One region of the Paenibacillus sp. P2(2022) genome, then DNA from elsewhere that is predicted to be linked to it. Evidence: predicted binding sites of a transcription regulator. Region 1 holds the regulator's gene; each other region holds the start of a gene.
What was found. The regulator Rex, encoded in region 1, represses fermentation and respiration genes when NADH is low (regulators of the CRP and FNR family bind a similar motif). The targets are predictions, from matches to a motif close to TTGTGAAATATTTCACAA.
Positions count from the first base shown of each region.

Region 2: the regulator Rex is predicted to act here: its motif matches at 3,640-3,657, upstream of pflB (formate C-acetyltransferase).
Region 3: the regulator Rex is predicted to act here: its motif matches at 2,187-2,204, upstream of MMB75_RS19140 (cytochrome ubiquinol oxidase subunit I).
Region 4: the regulator Rex is predicted to act here: its motif matches at 1,648-1,665, upstream of adhE (bifunctional acetaldehyde-CoA/alcohol dehydrogenase).

Region 1 covers NZ_JAKWFI010000001.1:1,019,975-1,024,796, forward strand. Annotated here, with positions in the region: gene dinG (ATP-dependent DNA helicase DinG) at 1-2,578, shown strand, start outside; gene MMB75_RS04460 (redox-sensing transcriptional repressor Rex) at 2,606-3,259, shown strand; gene MMB75_RS04465 (amidohydrolase) at 3,246-4,547, shown strand; gene MMB75_RS04470 (cell wall elongation regulator TseB-like domain-containing protein) at 4,585-4,822, shown strand, end outside.
Region 2 covers NZ_JAKWFI010000001.1:867,162-871,983, reverse strand. Annotated here, with positions in the region: gene MMB75_RS03665 (copper amine oxidase N-terminal domain-containing protein) at 1-291, opposite strand, end outside; gene pflA (pyruvate formate-lyase-activating protein) at 509-1,267, opposite strand; gene pflB (formate C-acetyltransferase) at 1,345-3,606, opposite strand; gene adhE (bifunctional acetaldehyde-CoA/alcohol dehydrogenase) at 3,934-4,822, opposite strand, start outside.
Region 3 covers NZ_JAKWFI010000006.1:102,701-107,522, reverse strand. Annotated here, with positions in the region: gene MMB75_RS19150 (cache domain-containing sensor histidine kinase) at 1-225, shown strand, start outside; gene MMB75_RS19145 (response regulator transcription factor) at 218-1,867, shown strand; gene MMB75_RS19140 (cytochrome ubiquinol oxidase subunit I) at 2,272-3,678, shown strand; gene cydB (cytochrome d ubiquinol oxidase subunit II) at 3,665-4,678, shown strand; gene cydD (thiol reductant ABC exporter subunit CydD) at 4,678-4,822, shown strand, end outside.
Region 4 covers NZ_JAKWFI010000001.1:862,188-867,009, reverse strand. Annotated here, with positions in the region: gene adhE (bifunctional acetaldehyde-CoA/alcohol dehydrogenase) at 1-1,572, opposite strand, end outside; gene MMB75_RS03645 (Crp/Fnr family transcriptional regulator) at 1,832-2,548, shown strand; gene MMB75_RS03640 (dioxygenase family protein) at 2,691-3,458, opposite strand; gene MMB75_RS03635 (winged helix-turn-helix transcriptional regulator) at 4,164-4,508, opposite strand; gene MMB75_RS03630 (ThuA domain-containing protein) at 4,752-4,822, opposite strand, start outside.

The DNA of each region.
Region 1 (4,822 bases):
GTGTGGATATTTACCTTTTAGCGGTAGGATTTTGGATACGATGGATTTTCTGAAAATTATGTTTCCATCGTTAACTTCTTATCAGTTAGGTTTTGTTTCCTCAGAGTTTGGGCTGGCGCATGACCGCCCTCATCAAGCAGACAGCGACGCGTTGGCTACGGCTGAGGTGTTTTTAAAGTGTCTGGGTGAGCTTCAAGCACTGCCTCTGATAACGATACAGCGGCTTAGCGATTTGTTCGCAGAGGAAGACAGCGACCTGGGTTGGTTTCTTGACGGCATACGAGAAGAGAAAGAGCTAGATCCTATTCAGGATTTGGAGAAACATCAGTTTTTTCGTCAGCTTGCGCTTAAAGTGGAAGATTGGACTGAACTGGCTGCTCCACGCAGAGAAGATGATCCGAATCCACTGTCAGGCGTTTCCTTTGAGCAGTATATGGATGATGTACGGGACAATTTGCGTTCATCCTTGAGCCAATATGAGGAGCGCGAGGCGCAGATACAAATGATTGAGGGTGTAAATCAAGCCCTGAGTCAAGATAAGCATTTGTTGATTGAGGCGGGTACAGGAACAGGGAAGTCCCTGGGCTATTTGCTTCCGTCACTGTATCACAGTGTAAAATATGGGCAGAGGGTCACCGTAAGCACGCATACCATTAATCTGCAGGAGCAATTGCGAGAGCGTGATATTCCGATGCTGACCAAAGTGATTCCGTTCCCGTTCCGGGCTGCCATCTTTAAGGGACGGGGGCATTATTTGTGTCTGCGTAAGTTTGAACATAAAATAAACAGAAGAGACTTCGCGACACCAAAGGAAGACTTGATTACAGCTGCTCAAATGATTGTCTGGCTGACTCTGACAGAAACCGGTGATGATGAGGAACTAAACCTGAGCAACCGTGGAGGGGATTTTTGGGAAACGGTTGCTAGTGATTCCGAGTCCTGTCTTGGTCGTTCTTGTCCATGGTTCCGCAAATGCTACTATCATCGTGCACGTCATGAAGCTGGAACAGCGGATGTGGTTATAACGAATCACTCCAAGCTGTTCACCGACGTCAAAGCAAGTCATCAGTTGCTGCCTAGCTATGAACACTTGGTGATTGATGAGGCACATCATCTAGAGGAAGTAGCTGGTAAGCACCTGGGCATGCATATGAAATATTTCACACTCGTGCATACGCTGACTCGATTGTTCAAGGACAGCAAGAATGGGCAATTGCCTTCGTTACGTCAGCAGTTGGCAAAGTCGGGGCATGAGAAGTCGACGGAATGGGCCTCGGTCATTGATCAGTTGTACCCACTTGTGTTAGAGGTTAAGGAAACTTGGGACCTACTAAGCGATAAGCTGTTTGGCATGTTACCAGAGCGAACTGATGCCACACCAGGTGAAACGGGGCAATTTTCTTCGCGTCTCAAACCGTCAGCCAAGCCTGCAAAGTGGGATCAGGCGGCGGCATTGGAAAATCAGCTTTATGTAACATTGAGCGAAATTTTGCGCAAGGGCGACAAGCTGATGCTGGATGTCAAGGAAGAACATGACGATTATGCGGCGGATAGTCTCATTACAGATATCACGGGTCTGCTTAAGGATTTGGCGGGGATTAGGGAAAATTTGCGCTTCTTTATACGACTCGATGATGAAACAACCGTATATTGGCTTGAAGCGAGTGGACAATTCCGTAGTAAATCATTGCAATTTTATGCGGTGCCCGTCGATGTGAGCCGCCAGTTGAAAGAAATGTTTTTTGACAAAAAAAGAAGTATTATTCTGACATCTGCTACTTTATCGGTAGATAAATCGTTTCAGTACATGACCGATCAACTCGGCTTGCAGGAGGCCGCAGATCAAGGACGATTAATGACGTCACAGCTCCCATCACCCTTTAATTACAGGGATCAGGTGTTGCTGGTCATTCCGCGAGATTTTCCGAGTGTGAAGGGCAGTGTAGGAGATGCACATTTTGTAGAGATGCTCGTTAGCTCTCTAGGAGCGACTGCCCAGGCGACGCGGGGGAGAATGCTCGTTCTGTTTACTTCCTATCGGATGCTCCGGCAAGTGTATGAGCCGCTCAAAGAGGCGTTAGCGTCCAGCGATATTACCGTGTTAGGACAAGGTGTGGACAGTGGGAGTCGCAGCAAGCTAACCCGCCGTTTTCAGGAAGCGAAAGCTTCTGTATTGCTGGGAACCAGTAGCTTCTGGGAAGGCGTCGATATTCCAGGGAAAGCTTTGACTTGTCTGGCTATCGTTCGCTTGCCGTTTCAACCGCCTAACCACCCGTTACTGGAGGCCAAAAGCGAGTTGCTCCAGCAGCAGAAGAAGAATCCATTTATGAAGCTGTCTGTACCACAAGCAGTTATTCGCTTCAAACAGGGTTTTGGGCGATTGGTACGTACAGCGAGCGACCACGGAGTCGTCATCGTTTACGATACGCGTGTGATCGAATCCTATTATGGAAAGCACTTTTTGTACTCGTTACCGGGACCAAAAATGGAGCATATGCCATCGGAGCAAATGGTGCCCCGCATCGCCGAATGGCTCCAATCCGCCCCGGAGACAGAGGCACAACGGACGGACACTTAAAGTCCGTTACAATTAGGGGGAGCAAGTATGAAATCAGATAAAATTTCAGAGGCTGTCGTACGGAGATTACCCGTATATTTACGTTATCTGAATGCACTGCACAAACGGGAGGTGGCTACGGTCTCTTCTCAAGAGCTGGGACAGAGGTTAGATTTGAATCCGGCCCAAATTCGTAAAGATCTTGCCTATTTTGGCGATTTTGGTCGGAAGGGCATCGGTTACGATGTTTCTTATCTAATTGAGAAAATACGCCATATCCTGAAAATCGACCAGCAAATTAATGTAGTATTGGTCGGAGCAGGTAATCTGGGTCAAGCCCTATCGAACTATAATGCTTATTTAAAAGACAATATGAAGATTGTGGCGGTTTTTGATGCGTTCCCGGATAAGGTTGGGACCAGAATCAATACTTTGGTCGTACAGCCGATGGATGAACTGGAAGCGACTGTGAAAGAAAAAAATATACGAATCGGGATTATTACTGTACCTGATTTTGAGGCACAGCACGTAGCTGATAGGCTGATTGAGAGTGGAATTGGAGCGATTTTGAACTTTGCACCTATCATTCTCAAGGCACCGGCTAACATTCGGATACATGCCACAGACTTTACAACTGATTTGCTTAGCCTCGCTTATTATCTGGAGGACGGAAAGGAAGAAGCACAATATGACAGTGAATAAATGGATGATTAAAAACGGCTCGTTTGCCGTGAATGGACCCGAGGCTGGGGTAATCCATGGTTTTATGATTGTGGAGGATAGCCGTATTACTTACATTGGCGAGACTTTGCCTGCGGGTGAGGAAGAGACAGAAGCAATCGACGGCAAGGGGTTATTGTTTTTACCTGGTCTGATCAATACTCATGGTCATGCGGCGATGTCTCTGCTGCGAGGGTATGGAGATGATTTGGCACTTCAAGTGTGGCTTCAGGAAAAAATGTGGCCTATGGAAGCCAAGTTTACATCTACGGATGTGTACTGGGGAACTTCTTTGTCAGTGCTGGAAATGCTGAAAGGTGGAACCACGACTTTCCTGGATATGTACGATCATATGGATGAGGTGGCTCGTGTAGCTGAAGAGTCGGGCATTCGTGCAAGCTTGATGCGTGGAGCCATTGGACTCTGTTCAGAAGAAGAACAGCGGATCAAGCTAGCTGAGGCCGTGACTTTTGCGCGTAACTGGCATGGAAAAGCAGACGGACGTATCACAACAATGATGTCTCCTCATGCCCCATACACATGCCCGCCTGCGTTTATTGAGAAATTTGTTCAAGCAGCACATGATCTCGATTTACCATTGCATACGCACATGTCCGAGACGATCGCCGAAGTTGAACAAAACGTACGCGACTACGGCTTGCGTCCAGTTGCACACTTAGATAAGCTTGGCTTTTTCTCCCGTCCTTCACTTGTTGCCCACGGCGTTCACTTGAACGACGAAGAAATAGCTTTGTTAGCGGAACGAGGTGTGGCGGTATCGCATAATCCAGGCAGCAACTTGAAGCTGGCAAGTGGTGTAGCTAGAGTGCCTGAATTGCTGCGTGCAGGAGTTACTGTTTCACTCGGAACAGATGGTCCTGCCAGCAATAATAACCTGGATATGTTCGAGGAAATGCGTCTGGCGGCACTCATTCACAAGGGAGTATCTGGCGACCCAACGGCAGTTCCTGCAAATGAAGCACTACGTCTGGCAACAGAGTATGGTGCAAAGTCGATTGGTTTAAAAGAGGTAGGAGCGCTGGCAGCAGGCAATAAGGCTGACTTTATCGCGCTAGATCTGGATCAGGCCCATTTCTTGCCGCGTACAGATCTTATTTCTCATGCCGTATACTCTGCAAGTGCCAAAGACGTGGCTCATGTGTGGGTAGACGGTCGTCAGGTTGTGAAAAATGGCGAATGCCTGACGATGGACGAGGAACGTATCAAACATGAGGCACAAGCCGCCTTTGAAGGGCTGCTGTCGCGCTAATTTAGGTGTCACATCCCCTTAGAGAGGAAGCACAGGTTTGAAAAATAAGAAGAAATGGATAGCGGTCGCCATTTTGGCCGTAATACTGATCCTGGTCAGCATTTTCTGGTATTATTCGTATGTTACTCAAGACCAGGTGGCTGAGAAAAATGCCGCTATCATGAAGGCCAAGCAATCAGGTGGTCTGGTTAGCACGACTCAGACATGGAAGTCTGTGTGGGATCAGATATATTGGGTAGTTCAAGGAAAAAACGCACAGAATGAAAATATAATGG
Region 2 (4,822 bases), 150 kb from region 1:
TACATCATTGGTTACGTTCGATCCGTTAGTGGTATCTGTAGGCAGCCCAGTCAATGGATCATTGGATACACCCGTGTTATCAGGTGTTACCGTATTAGCTGGTGTGCTTGTTCCATTTTGATCTCCGATACTATTCTGAACGCCGGAATCAGCAACATTGGTCGTCTGCTGGGCGCTAACCGAATCGGTGGATTGAACGCTTGTTGATGCTGCTTCTGCTCCTACAGGGGCTACTGCAGCCACCTGAGCTACCGCCAAGGCGGTGAGCATGGTCCATTTCTTGAAATTCATTGTCTGTCTCCTTCTATCCCCAAATTATTATCATTCCCGTGAAAAGTCATACTATTAGACGCGACAGTTGTCAAAAAGTTTCTGGAAATTTTGACGATCATGAAAAAAAGGGAACTTTCTCCTGTGATTGCAAAAATTCAACAACAAAAAAACCGCCGTCCATCTATCTGATGTGACGGCGGCTTCATGACCTGAAAGTAGTTCTAATCCATTTACATTATGATGGACGACAAGCAGTATCCGTTCCTGCAGTCTCCAGACGACCCTCTTCAATGAGCCGGTAAGCACGTTGAACTTCTTCATCTGTAGGAGACGGAACTCCCTCCAACGGATACGCCTTGCCGAGCATTTCCCATTTGTAAACACCCATTTGATGGTAAGGTAAAATTTCGAATTTCTCGACTCCGTTCAACGTTCCAATGAACCGTCCCAAATTGAGTAGATCTTGCTCGTCGTCATGGATACCCGGTACAAATACGTGTCTAATCCACATTTTGCGCCCTTGCTCAGACAACCAGCGGGCCGTACTTAGCATACGATCGTTGGATTTGCCTGTAAGCTTAATATGCTTGTCGTTATCGATGTGCTTAATATCAAGTAGTACCAAATCCGTTACGTCCAGTAGTTCATGGATACGACCTGCATCATTAAAGCCGTTACTGTCCAATGTCGTGTGCAAATTCCAGCGACGTTTCACTTCTTTGAACAGCTCTGCTACAAAATGAGCTTGTAATGTCGGTTCTCCACCGGAAACTGTTAATCCACCTCCCGAAGAACGGTAGTAGGCTAAATATGGTTCAATCTCAGCCAATACTTCTTCTAACGTCATCGGATTACCTTCATTCAAGGCCCAAGTGTCCGGATTATGGCAATATTGACATTTCAACAAGCATCCTTGCATAAAGAGCACGAAGCGGATGCCGGGACCATCGACGGTCCCGAAGGTTTCCAATGAGTGTATGTGACCTTTCAACATGTTGCATCATCCTTCCCGCATCCGCTATGCGTGCGTCAGTGTATTATTTGATACGTAAAACTTATTTACATTGTACCTTACATTGTACCGTGGAAAGTACGGTTAATAACATCCAATTGTTGCTCACGAGTCAGCTTGATAAAGTTAACGGCATAACCGGAAACACGAATCGTAAGTTGTGGATAGTTTTCTGGGTGTTCCATTGCATCCAACAGTTGTTCACGAGCAAACACATTGACATTCAGATGATGTGCGTGGCTTCCAAAGTAGCCATCCATCATCGAAACAAGGTTTGTTTTGCGTGTTTCTTCTTCTTTACCCAGTGCTTTAGGCACGATGGAGAAGGTATTCGAGATACCATCTAAGCTGTGTTCATAAGGCAATTTGGCTACAGAACTCAGAGATGCCAGAGCGCCTTTTTTATCACGACCATGCATTGGGTTTGCACCTGGTGCGAACGGTTCGCCTGCTTTACGTCCATCAGGTGTTGTACCTGTTTTCTTACCATATACCACGTTGGAAGTAATGGTCAGTACAGATTGAGTAGGAACCGCATTACGATAAGCTTTATGTTTGCGGATCATGCTCATGAAGCTTTCTACCAGTTCTACAGCGATAGTATCTACGCGGTCATCATTGTTACCGTAGCAAGGATATTCGCCTTCGATTTCAAAGTCAACAGCAATTCCTTTTTCGTTGCGAATTGGTTTAACTTTTGCATATTTAATGGCGCTCAAGGAGTCGGTAGCAACTGACAGACCCGCAATACCACAAGCCATGGTACGAAGAATATCACGGTCATGCAACGCCATTTCAATGCGTTCGTAGCTATATTTATCATGCATATAGTGAATAACATTCAAAGTGTTCATGTACAGTTTTGCCAGCCATTCCATCATAGGTTTGAAACGGCTTAACACTTCTTCGTAATCCAGCACTTCACTTGTAATAGCTGGGAACTCAGGTCCTACTTGAACGCCGGATTTTTCATCCTTACCGCCGTTAATGGCATACAGCAGAGCTTTTGCCAAGTTGGCACGAGCGCCAAAGAATTGCATTTGTTTACCGATTCTCATAGCGGATACACAACAAGCAATACCATAATCATCGCCGTAGATTGGACGCATCAAATCGTCATTTTCATATTGAATGGAGCTAGTTTCAATAGAAACTTTTGCACAATATTTTTTAAAGCCCTCAGGCAGTTTTTCTGACCACAGTACAGTCAAGTTAGGTTCTGGAGCAGGTCCTAAGTTGTACAGTGTGTGCAAGAAGCGGAAGCTGTTTTTGGTAACACGAGTTTCTCCAGTGACAGACATACCACCAATGGATTCTGTTACCCAAGTTGGGTCACCACTAAACAGTTCGTTGTAGTCAGGTGTACGCAGGAACTTAACAATACGCAGTTTCATAACAAAATGATCGACCAGTTCCTGAGCTTGTTCTTCGTTCATCGCACCTTCCTCAAGATCACGTTGAGTATAAATATCAAGGAATGAAGATACACGTCCCAAGGACATTGCTGCACCATTTTGTTCTTTAATCGCTGCAAGATATCCAAAATATACCCATTGGAAAGCTTCTTTTGCATTGTTAGCTGGTTTAGAAATATTAAAACCGTGCTCAGCAGCCATTTGTTTCAATTCATTCAAAGCACGAATTTGTTCAGAAATTTCTTCACGCAGACGGATTACGTCTTCTTCCATGGAATCAACTTCAAGGCTTTTCAATTGAAGTTTTTTATCTTGGATCAAGAAGTCTGCACCATACAGAGCTACGCGACGATAGTCACCGATTATACGACCACGACCGTATGCATCTGGCAGACCAGTAATGATGCCAGCTTTACGAGCTGCTCTCATTTCATCTGTATAAGCGTCAAATACACCTTGGTTGTGTGTTTTACGAATATGAGTGAAAATGTCAACAATGCTTTGTGGCACTTCAAAACCATAGGCTTTACAAGCATCGATCATCATCCGAATTCCACCAAACGGCTGCAAAGAACGTTTGAATGGAGCATCTGTTTGTACGCCGACAACTTGTTCTTTGTCCTTGTCCAAATAGCCTGGTTTATGTGAAATGATGGTGGATGGCGTATTTACGTCTACATCAAGAACGCCGCCGTTTGCCAACTCTTTTTTAGTAAGATCAGATACAATTTCCCACAATGCAGTTGTATTGGCGGTAGGACCAACCAAAAATTCTTCATTGCCAACATAAGGTGAGATATTTGTTTCAATAAAATCGTTGACGTTAACTTCTTTAGTCCATTTTCCTTTTTTAAAACCTCTCCAGCCAGATTGTTGCTCTTGTAATTCTCTCTCAATCACCGACATGTAAATCCCTCCAAATTGTTTGGTCTTCCGGACTTGTGATTTTTTTCACGTTTAAACTATTTCTTGAGCCCGGCCTTTTCACCGATGCCTTACGCTCAGTGTCGGGACCTTTCTTACACTCTTATTGTAGAATAATGATAGAGTGTAGTATGTGACAAAAATCACAATATGAGTGATTTTTGTCACTTTATTTTCCCTAGCTTCACGCGCATACCTCTAGCCTTGCCGTTCACCTCCCTTCCCAAACCAAGAGGCCCTCTATATAGAGAGCCTGCATTGGTATTGTATAGAAAAATGCTTAGTTACAAGCCTCTTCATACTATTATATTATTGATCAAAGCGTCCGTAGAAGGCATTACGGTATACATCAGCCAATTCAGTAACCAGCGGCAGCTTTGGATTTGCAGTTGTACATTGATCCTCAAAAGCGCGGTCAGCCAAATAATCTACACGTGATTCAAAGTCTTTTGGATCGAAACCAAGTTGTTGGAACGATTCCTCGATACCGAGTGTTTTGTTCAACTTACGGATCGCGTCAATTAAACTGTTAACCCCTTCTTCAGTGGTACGTGCAGGCAGTCCCAGTATGCGTGCGATTTCTGCATAGCGCTCATCTGCAACAAAGTGCGAATATTTAGGGAACGATGCAAATTTTGTCGGTTTTTTCGCATTGTAGCGAATAACGTGCGGCAGCAAGATAGCATTCGTGCGGCCATGCGCTGTATGGTATTGTCCGCCCCATTTATGTGCAAGACTATGGTTAATACCCAAGAATGCATTAGCAAACGCCATACCTGCAAGTGTAGAAGCATTATGCATTTTTTCGCGAGCCAGCTTATCACCAGTCAGAGCCGATTGCTCCAGGTATTGGAATACCAGTTGAATGGCTTTAATTGCCAGACCATCTGTGTAATCATTGGCCATTACAGACACGTAAGCCTCGATAGCATGCGTCAGAACGTCCATACCTGTATCTGCTACAGCAGTTTTAGGCAGCGAATATACAAACACAGGGTCAATAATTGCCACATCAGGAGTCAACTCATAGTCAGCCAGAGGGTACTTCGTGTTGCCCAGGTTTTTGTCCGTAATAACTGCAAACGATGTAACTTCCGAACCTGTACCCGAAGTTGTAGGGATAGCCACAAATTGTGCTTTTTGACCCAGACGTGGGTACTTGTAAATCCGTTTACGGATATCCATGAATTTTTGTTTC
Region 3 (4,822 bases), on a different contig from region 1:
GTGGCTGATGATGGAATTGGCATGGAGGAAGAGCAACTGACCCGTCTGTTGGATCGGATCACGGGTGCGGAGGAGCCGGAAGGGAGCAGTATTGGTCTACGCAATGTTCATCAACGTCTGACATTGATGTATGGTGAACGTTATGGTCTGCATATTGAAAGCGCATTACAGGTAGGAACAACCGTATACTTTTCCATACCAAGGGAGGAAGCGTCGAATGTATAAAGCGATGATTGTAGATGATGAGCCTGCGATTCGTGAAGGACTGTCTTCCATTATTGACTGGGGAGATTGTGGCTTTCGCATCGTCGATACGGCTGAGAACGGACGCGAGGCTTTGGAAAAGTTCGGAGAGCATCGACCGGAACTGGTCATTGTAGATATTCGTATGCCTGGGATGAGTGGGTTGGAGGTTATACAAAGCATACGCCAAATGAATGGGGAGCCGTATCACTTTCTCATTTTAAGCGGATATGCAGACTTTAATTATGCTAGGCAAGCCATGGGATTCGGGGTGGATGGTTATTTATTGAAGCCCGTTGATGAGGAAGAAATGACGCTGGAGCTAAAGCGAGTACGGCAAAGCATTGAAAACGAAAAGGGAGATGGAAAGTGGGGGAGTCCGTCTTCGCATGAGCGCGATTGGATCGAAGCATTGCTGTTTCCGGTTCATGGAGAACATGCTCGTAATGCTGTAGAACCCAGCCATCGTGCATCCAAGCAGGCTGAACACCAAAACGGCGGTGGAAAACACGGACAACAGCCTGAATTACCAGCATTGGACTGGAGTAGCTATCAGGTGATTCTGCTGGATTTGCGTATACCTGACTGGGATCGGCAAGCCCGGCAGTTGGCAGCAAAGCAGCGGCTGGCCGAATTGTGTCGTGAACAGGGTAGAGGCATTGTGTTTGAGGCTGGAATATATACGGGCCTATTGCTTCCCGCCATGTTAAAAACGGAAAAAGATGCTGCTCAGTTGCTGGCTGCATGGCGACAGGAGCTAAAACCGTGGGTAAATGAAATCTATGGGGCTGCCGGGGCTCCGGTAGACATTCTTAGGGATATCCCCAGATCTTTTGAGCAGGCGTTACGATTATTGGAGCGTATGTTTTTGTTCCGGGCAGAAAGAGTCATGCTTCCCGGAGACCTACATGAATGGGAGACAGTCCCTGCTCACATGAATGAAGCGTCTGACAGAGCATCAGATGATCCCATGCGTTATGCAGAAAAGCTGTACTACGCGCTGGATATGGCTAATGGTAGAGCGGCGACCCGTGTCATTAAGGACATGGAAGTCCAATTTCCCCAGATTTATCGTACAGAATCTGCAATCAAGGCGGCCTTCGCTCAGACATTCACACTCGCACTGAACAAATATGCAGCTGGACAGGAACACAGCCGGACCGTGCTGGAGGAGCATTCCAACTTGATTACCAATGTATATGCCTATTCAACATTGGGCGAGCTGGTGGATCACTCGCTCGAACATGTGTTGCAGTGGATTGGACAGACTGATACGGGTGGCAAGGAGATCATCATGAAGCAAATGATTGACTTTATACATGGTCATTATGATGAAAATTTGCGACTGGAGTTGCTGGCAGATATGTTCAATTACAATAGTGGGTATTTGGGCAAACTGTTCAAAAGTCATACAGGCGAGGCCTTTAATGCCTACCTGGATAAGGTAAGGATTGAGGGAGCAAGGGAATTGCTTGCACAGGGGATTAAGGTACACCAAGTGGCGGGCCGTGTGGGGTATGCGAATGCAGATTATTTTCATAGTAAATTTAAAAAGTATGTTGGAATGTCACCTTCCTCTTACCGTAATCAGGTCCAAAAGAACGGAGGAACAGATGGCTGTTGATCGATTCCCTAGGTTTAACGTTATGAAGTCTCTCTTGCAGATGTCGGAGGTATATCCTCCGAATGAAGAGAGGCTCTTTTTTTATATATTGAAAAAAGACGGATCAATAGAAAATGTCACATTGAATATGGATTTTAGGGCATTTTCATAAAAATGTCATCGTTATGACACAACTTTGACACGATGTTCACATTTTTGATTCTATTTCATTTAAATTTATTCTATATAATGGGGATAATCTGAAGCCCGGTTATGGCAACCATGGGGAAGTTAGCTAAGTGAGTCATTTCCTAAAAAAGTGACGGTTTCATATGTAACAATGTGAATACAATCACAAATATAAAAGACTTCAGATCACAAACATTAAATCATTGTTAAGGGAAGTACAGAGGAGGAGCAGCATCATGGACGTATTGGATTTGGCACGGTTGCAGTTTGCAACCACTACGATTCTTCATTTTGTTTATGTGCCAATCTCCATTGGATTGTCATTGTTGGTGGCAATTATGGAGACTATGTATGTTATCAAGAAAAAAGACTTGTACAAAAAAATGGCTCAATTCTGGGGAACGTTTCTGCTGATTAACTTTGCGCTGGGCGTAGTTACCGGAATTTTGCAGGAGTTCCAGTTCGGAATGAATTGGTCGGACTTTTCCCGTTTTGTCGGTGATGTATTTGGTACACCGCTAGCCATTGAAGCATTGCTTGCATTTTTTCTGGAATCAACCTTTATCGGCCTATGGGTATTCGGCTGGGAAAGACTATCCAAAACTGTCCATTTAGTTTGCATGTGGCTAGTAGCGATTGGTACGATGCTCTCGGCTTTGTGGATTTTGGCTGCTAATTCATTCATGCAACGTCCCGTAGGATATGGGGTTGTAAATGGCCGGGCAGAAATGCAAGATTTTGCTGCTTTGTTAACGAACGAGCAGCTTTTGTGGGAGTATCCTCACACCATCTTTGCTGCTATTGCAACTGGAGCTTTCCTCGTAGCAGGGATTAGTGCTTGGAAGCTGATGCATAAAAAGAATATGGACTTCTTTAAACCTTCTTTTAAATTGAGCATTATAGTTGCATTAATCTGTGCCATTGCTATTCCTTTGTTTGGTCATGGACAGGCTCAATATTTGATCAAAACACAGCCCATGAAGATGGCAGCCAGTGAAGCTCTGTGGGGAGACAGTGGCGATCCAGCGCCTTGGACGATTATTGCCAATATTGATCCTGATAAGCAGGAAAATACCTTTGAGATTAAGGTTCCGTTTGCACTGAGCTTTCTGTCGTATAGCAAGTTTTCCGGCTCTGTGCCTGGTATGAAGGAGCTTCAAGCACAGTATGAAAAGACCTACGGTCCGGGTGATTATATTCCGCCTGTCCGTACGACCTTCTGGAGCTTCCGCATTATGATTGCGGCAGGATGTGCCATGATCGCACTTGCTCTGTACGGAGCTTATCTGAGTTTTCGACAAAAATTGGAGGGCTCCCATCGTTGGTTCTTCCGTCTTATGCTGTGGGGGATATCACTCCCGTTCATTGGCAATACCGCGGGCTGGATCATGACAGAAATGGGACGTCAGCCGTGGACTGTATTTGGTTTGCTGCAAACAAAAGATTCCGTTTCACCTACCGTTGTAGCAGGAGAAGTGTTGTTCTCACTGATTGCATTTACGTCGCTGTATCTCATTTTAACGGGTGTACTGGCATTCCTGTTTGCTCGCACCGCTCGTAAAGGCCCAGATATGGAGCCGCATCAGCATACGGTAATTCATGATCCATTTGCTCAAGGGGGTGGCAGCATTGACGTTAAATGATTTATGGTTCTTATTGATCGCTGTGCTGTTTACAGGCTTCTTTTTTCTAGAGGGCTTTGATTTTGGCGTGGGTATGGCTACTGGATTAGTGCCGCGCAATGACCAACAAAAACGTTTAATGATCAATACGATTGGTCCATTCTGGGATGCCAATGAAGTGTGGCTGATTACAGCAGCAGGTGCGATGTTTGCCGCTTTCCCGCATTTTTATGCAACGATGTTCAGCGGATATTATCTGGTATTTGTGTTTATTTTGCTAGGCTTGATTTTGCGAGGAGTCTCCTTTGAGTTCCGTGGCAAGGCTGAAGGGAAAGGGTGGACAGGAACGTGGGATGCTTGCATTCTGATTGGCAGCTTCCTGCCACCGATGCTGTTTGGTATGGCCTTTGCCGCTTTAGTGAAGGGTGTACCTATTCAGCAAAACATGGATCTGAAAGCCGGATTCTTGGATGTGTTCAATGGATACACCGTATGGATTGGACTGACCGTGGTCGGAATGTGCCTTATGCACGGGCTGACGTTCATTTCTCTGCGGACGATTGGTGAAGTAAGGGATCGTGCTCGTGTGATCGCGTCCAAATTTCTTCCGGTGTTGGGGATTTTGCTTGCTGGTATGGTGGTATGGACTTATTTTGCAACGGATTTATTTGCACGTCGCGGTCCCTTTATGTATGTTGCGGTTGCAGTGGGGATGGTTGCCTATGTGCTAACATGGTATTTCCTGAAGCAGCGCCGCGAAGGATGGGCTTTCGGGATGACAGGTGCCATCATTTTGCTAAGCTTCGTCTCGTTATTCGTTGGATTGTTCCCAAGATTTATGGTGAGCTCGATCAACAGTGCTTTTGATTTGACGATATATAATGCAAGCTCCAGTCCTTACACATTGAAAAATATGACGATTGTTGCAGCAACGCTTTTACCCTTTGTGTTGGCTTATCAGGCGTGGAGCTATTTTGTTTTCCATAAGCGTCTCAGTGAGAAGGATCATCTGGAATACTAATGGATAAAGCCTGGTTTGAATTAAAGGGCATTCGGCCAGTAATGCTGCTGCTGGCCGCCCTTTCCCTGCTCCAGGGAGCAGCGGTAATTGCACAAGCCATCTTTTTGGCAAAGACTGTTACGATTTTATTTGAACACAATCCGC
Region 4 (4,822 bases), 160 kb from region 1:
TGGCTCTACTTCGGAGAACACTTCAATAGCAACCGGTGTTTGACGCTGGTGCAAATAATGGATGACACGGTCCACATATCCGAGTTTCACCATCATAGGGTCAGTGATAATGGCTACACGTGTGATATCAGGCATTTTAGCAAGATACTGTGTCGAATTTTTTTCAAAATAGATTTTGGAAGGTACTTTGAACCATTGCATATTCACCGTCCGTTTCGCCACCCTTTTCACATTAATCAAGTTAACTGCAGATACGTTCGACGAAGTCGAGTTACGACCGTACGAACCGCAACCAAGTGTCAACGAAGGAAGGTTGGTGTTGTAAATATCACCGATTGCGCCATGTGTGGAAGGTGCATTTACAATGATACGTCCTGTTTGCAAACGATCTGCGAAGCGAGCAATAACATCCTCATCTTGCGAATGGATTGCTGACGAGTGACCCATACCGCCGAACTCTACGACTTCAGCAGCACGTTGGATACCTTGCTCTGCATTTTTTACTTTGTAGCAAGCCAATACCGGACTCAATTTTTCCGCAGATAATGGGAATTTGGTTCCTACTCCTTCAATTTCAGCGACCAAAATTTTGGTTCCTGCCGGTACTGTAATACCGCTCATTTCAGCGATTTTTACAGCAGACTGGCCGACAATGGCCGGGTTCACTGCACATTTTTCTACATTCATAGCTCCTTGAGTGAGCTTAGCTGCCTCTTCTTTATTTACAAAGTAGCAACCATTAGCAATCATCAATTTCTTCACTTGCTCGAAGATAGGCTCTTCAATAATTACAGCTTGTTCCGAAGCACAAATCATACCGTTATCAAAAGATTTAGAAAGGATAAGGTCGTTCACGGCCTGTTTGATATCGGCTGTTTTCTCAATAAAGCAAGGTACGTTACCAGGACCTACGCCAAGTGCAGGTTTACCACAGCTATAAGCTGCCTTAACCATGCCTGATCCGCCAGTTGCCAAAATCAACGCTACATCAGAGTGGTTCATCAGTACATTTGTTTTATCCATCGAAGGTGCTTCAATCCATTGAATACAATCCGCTGGAGCACCATGTTTAACAGCTGCTTCAAGCAAGACGCGGGCTGCTTCCGCACTACACGATTGAGCAGATGGATGGAAGCCGAAAATGATTGGGTTACGTGTTTTAATGGCAATTAACGCTTTGAACATCGTAGTCGAAGTTGGGTTTGTTACTGGAGTAATCCCCATGATAATACCGACTGGTTCAGCTATCTTTTGAAAACTATCAAAGTCATTGTCTTCAATGACACCGACGGTTTTCTCATTTTTGATGCTATGGTAGACATATTCTGTTGCAAACATGTTTTTGGTGATTTTGTCCTCGTACACACCGCGTCCTGTTTCTTCAACAGCCAACTTCGCGAGGTGCATGTGCTTATCCATCCCTGCGAGTGCCATAGCTTGTACGATTTCGTCAATCTGCTCCTGATTCATACTCATGAAAGCTTGCTGTGCCCGGTTCGCCCGGTCAATCAGCGTTTGAATATACTGCTCTGCGCTTTGTTCTTTTTGGATAACCTCGTTTTTAACAGCCATTTCCCTCATCCTCCTGTTATCTCGTGTACTATCTCTTGTTCACGCACTGATCGTAACACAGCTTTCTAAGATATTTTGTGATTTTTTTCACAATCTATTTAAAATTTTATTTTATGAAGTGAATTAAATCACAAAGTTTGGAATTCTGCCACTTTTACCCCCTCATCTTGCCCCAAAAACGCATTGCACAGGTATATAATGAATTTGAATTGATCAAGTTGCAGATAAAATAACATAGGATACAAAGGGGAAATGGACGATGAGAAACCCTACAAATGTAATGGAAGCCCGCGGCAACACCTGTTGCTTCTCGGAGGCCAGCTTCAACCGGCTGCAAGTGATGATGAAAGATCGAGTTATGCCAGAAAGTTCGCATCTGTTCTGGGAAGGAGATACAGCGGATAAGCTGTTTTATATTAAGCGCGGACGCGTAAAAGTGACCAAAACAACGGATGAGGGTAAGGAACTTATTCTATATATGTATCAAAGCGGCGATCTTGTTGGTCAAGCTGATCCTTTCTTCGGCACTAAGCATTCCTTTTCTGCTGAAGTTCTGGAGGACAGTGATATTGGCGTAATCGATCATACAGATTTGGAGTTGCTTATTTGTCAGCATTGTGATTTTGCGATTGACTTTATGAAATGGATGGGATCGCATCACCGCATTACCCAGACCAAGTTCCGCGATTTGATGATGTACGGCAAGCCTGGCGCTCTATGTTCCACACTCATCCGACTATGCAACACCTATGGTGAGCCTCACGGCGACTATATTCTGATTCATAAAAAGATTACTCATACTGACTTATCAAATATGATCGGTGCTACCCGGGAAAGTGTAAATCGGATGCTCAGTGATCTGCGTAAGAAAAATGCAGTCGAATACGATAATGGTATGATTGTTGTCAAGGATTTGGAAATGCTGCAAGGTGTATGTCATTGTGAATTGTGCCCACGTGAGATTTGCCGGATATAATAAATTTTTTTAATGTAAAAGGGAGTGCTGTAAGCCATTATTAGCTTATAACACTCCCTAATTTTATTCCACTCCCCATTTTTTAGAGAACGGACGGGACAGTAACAAAGCACATAACTCGACCTTCTTCTGCCTACCCACTTTAAAACTGCAAACATAGATAACTTAAATTTCCCATCTCATAGCTTCTATGGATGACCTTAGCTTTGTTTGCAGGGTCGCCACTACCCATTGCAATAAACAACGGTACAAAGTGTTCTGCTCTAGGTACAGCCTGACGAGCATACGGCGCTTCGCTTTCATAGTGATCTAAAGCTTCTATATCTCCGCTTTGCACTTTTTCGATAATCCAGTCATCAAAATCAATTGCCCAACGTTCCGTTTTCGTTTCTCCCCATTTGACAATACGCAGATTATGGACAGTCACGCCACTGCCAATGACCAGAATATCTTGTTCTCCCAACTCACGCAGCACTTCACCAATGGCAAATTGTGCTTTGGGCGAGAGGTACGGATTTACGGAAATCTGAACTACCGGAATGTCTGCCTCAGGATACATACGATGCAACAATGTCCAGGAACCATGATCCAGTCCTCTCACATGATCAGTTTGTACCTCGATGCCGTTTTGTTCATATAACTTTTTCAACTTATTAGCTAGTTCAACAGAACCATGTGCTGGATATTTCACTTCGTACAGTTCCGGTGGGAAACCTCCAAAATCATAAATTGTATCGTATATGTCATCCATTGAACTAATCGTTAACATTTGTGTCTCCCAGTGAGCTGTAAAGATAACAATCGCCTTAGGATGAATGCTTTTCCCCAACTGCTCTAAAAATGCAGTATAGTCCGTCTGTTCAATAGCAAGCATAGGTGATCCGTGGGCTAAAAATAAAGATGGTATCATTAAAATCTCCTTATCGTATACAGTTTATTTTATTCATAAAGTAACTTTATGTAAGTTATAATACATAAGTAATAGAGTAATGTCAATCTCGATGCCAGCATATACTCAAAGATCAGCAATTTCTTTAAATAAAGATTGATATAGGTATAAAGTCATAGTAATATGTAACTAATAAATTTTAAAATACTACTATATTCCGATACAAAGGACTGGTTTCTATGGAGATACATACTTCGAATTGCCCAAAATGCGGTTCCATTTTCCGTCAAAATCTTAGAAACCTGTGTAGCACTTGTATTCAAGAAGAAAATATATTCTTTGACCGCTGTTCTAACTATCTATGGAGGCATCCTTCTACTCATACCCGCCAACTCAGTGATGTGACTGGCACACCTATGGATTTGCTCACAGATTGGGTAAGAGCAGGCAAATTTCCCTCCACATACAGTCAGCTTGATTATCCTTGCGAGTCTTGCCGTTCTCCCATTTATGCAGGAAGACTTTGCCACTCGTGCTTAGGCACATTTCGTACAGCCGCACTGGATATTCAATCCCGTGTCCCCCGCCGTACAACAGCCGGAGTATTCTCAGTAGCAGGCCGTGCTAAAAGCTATTAAGCCGTACTACCTATCACAAAATAAAAAAACAGCCTTTTTCCTAGGAAAAGGCTGTTTTGCTATGAAAAACACTTAATGAGTTTGGTGATCATCTAATCCATTCCTCAGCCCAAAATTGAATCTGCTCCATAACCGGCTGAAGTGCACGACCTTTGGTGGTTAGCTCATATTCAATGCGGACAGGAGTTTCCGGATATACATGGCGTGTAAGAATCCCTTCATTTTCCAGATCCTTCATCCGCTCTGATAACATTTTGTCACTCATTGTGGGAATCAGATTGGAAATATCCTTAAACCGCTTGGGACCGCTCATCATGGATTGAATAATCAATCCATTCCAGCGCTTACCCAGACATGAAAAGGCGGTTTCAAAACGCGGACACATTTTTGTAAATTGCGGTTGACTCTCCAAATTTTTCACCTTCTTTTGCATTTCGGTTTGATAAAGCTTTCCTTTTGTTAGTATATATCATTTTAGCATACTTTATCCCGAAAGAAAACACTTTCTTAAATTTAATTACCTGTGATGATAAAGTTGCCATGACCAAAACTGATTATACAACAAACCAATGCGGCAGGTATATGTCTAATTCGTTAAATACAAAAAGGCGGAATCCCAGAGGTTCCGCCTGTAAATCTGTTCTTTATAGAATTTATCATAATGTGATAATTGTAACTATACCAACACTCCACCAAGAGGCCTTACTGGTTCACTCCTACCATATATAGGTTTTTTATTACTTGTCG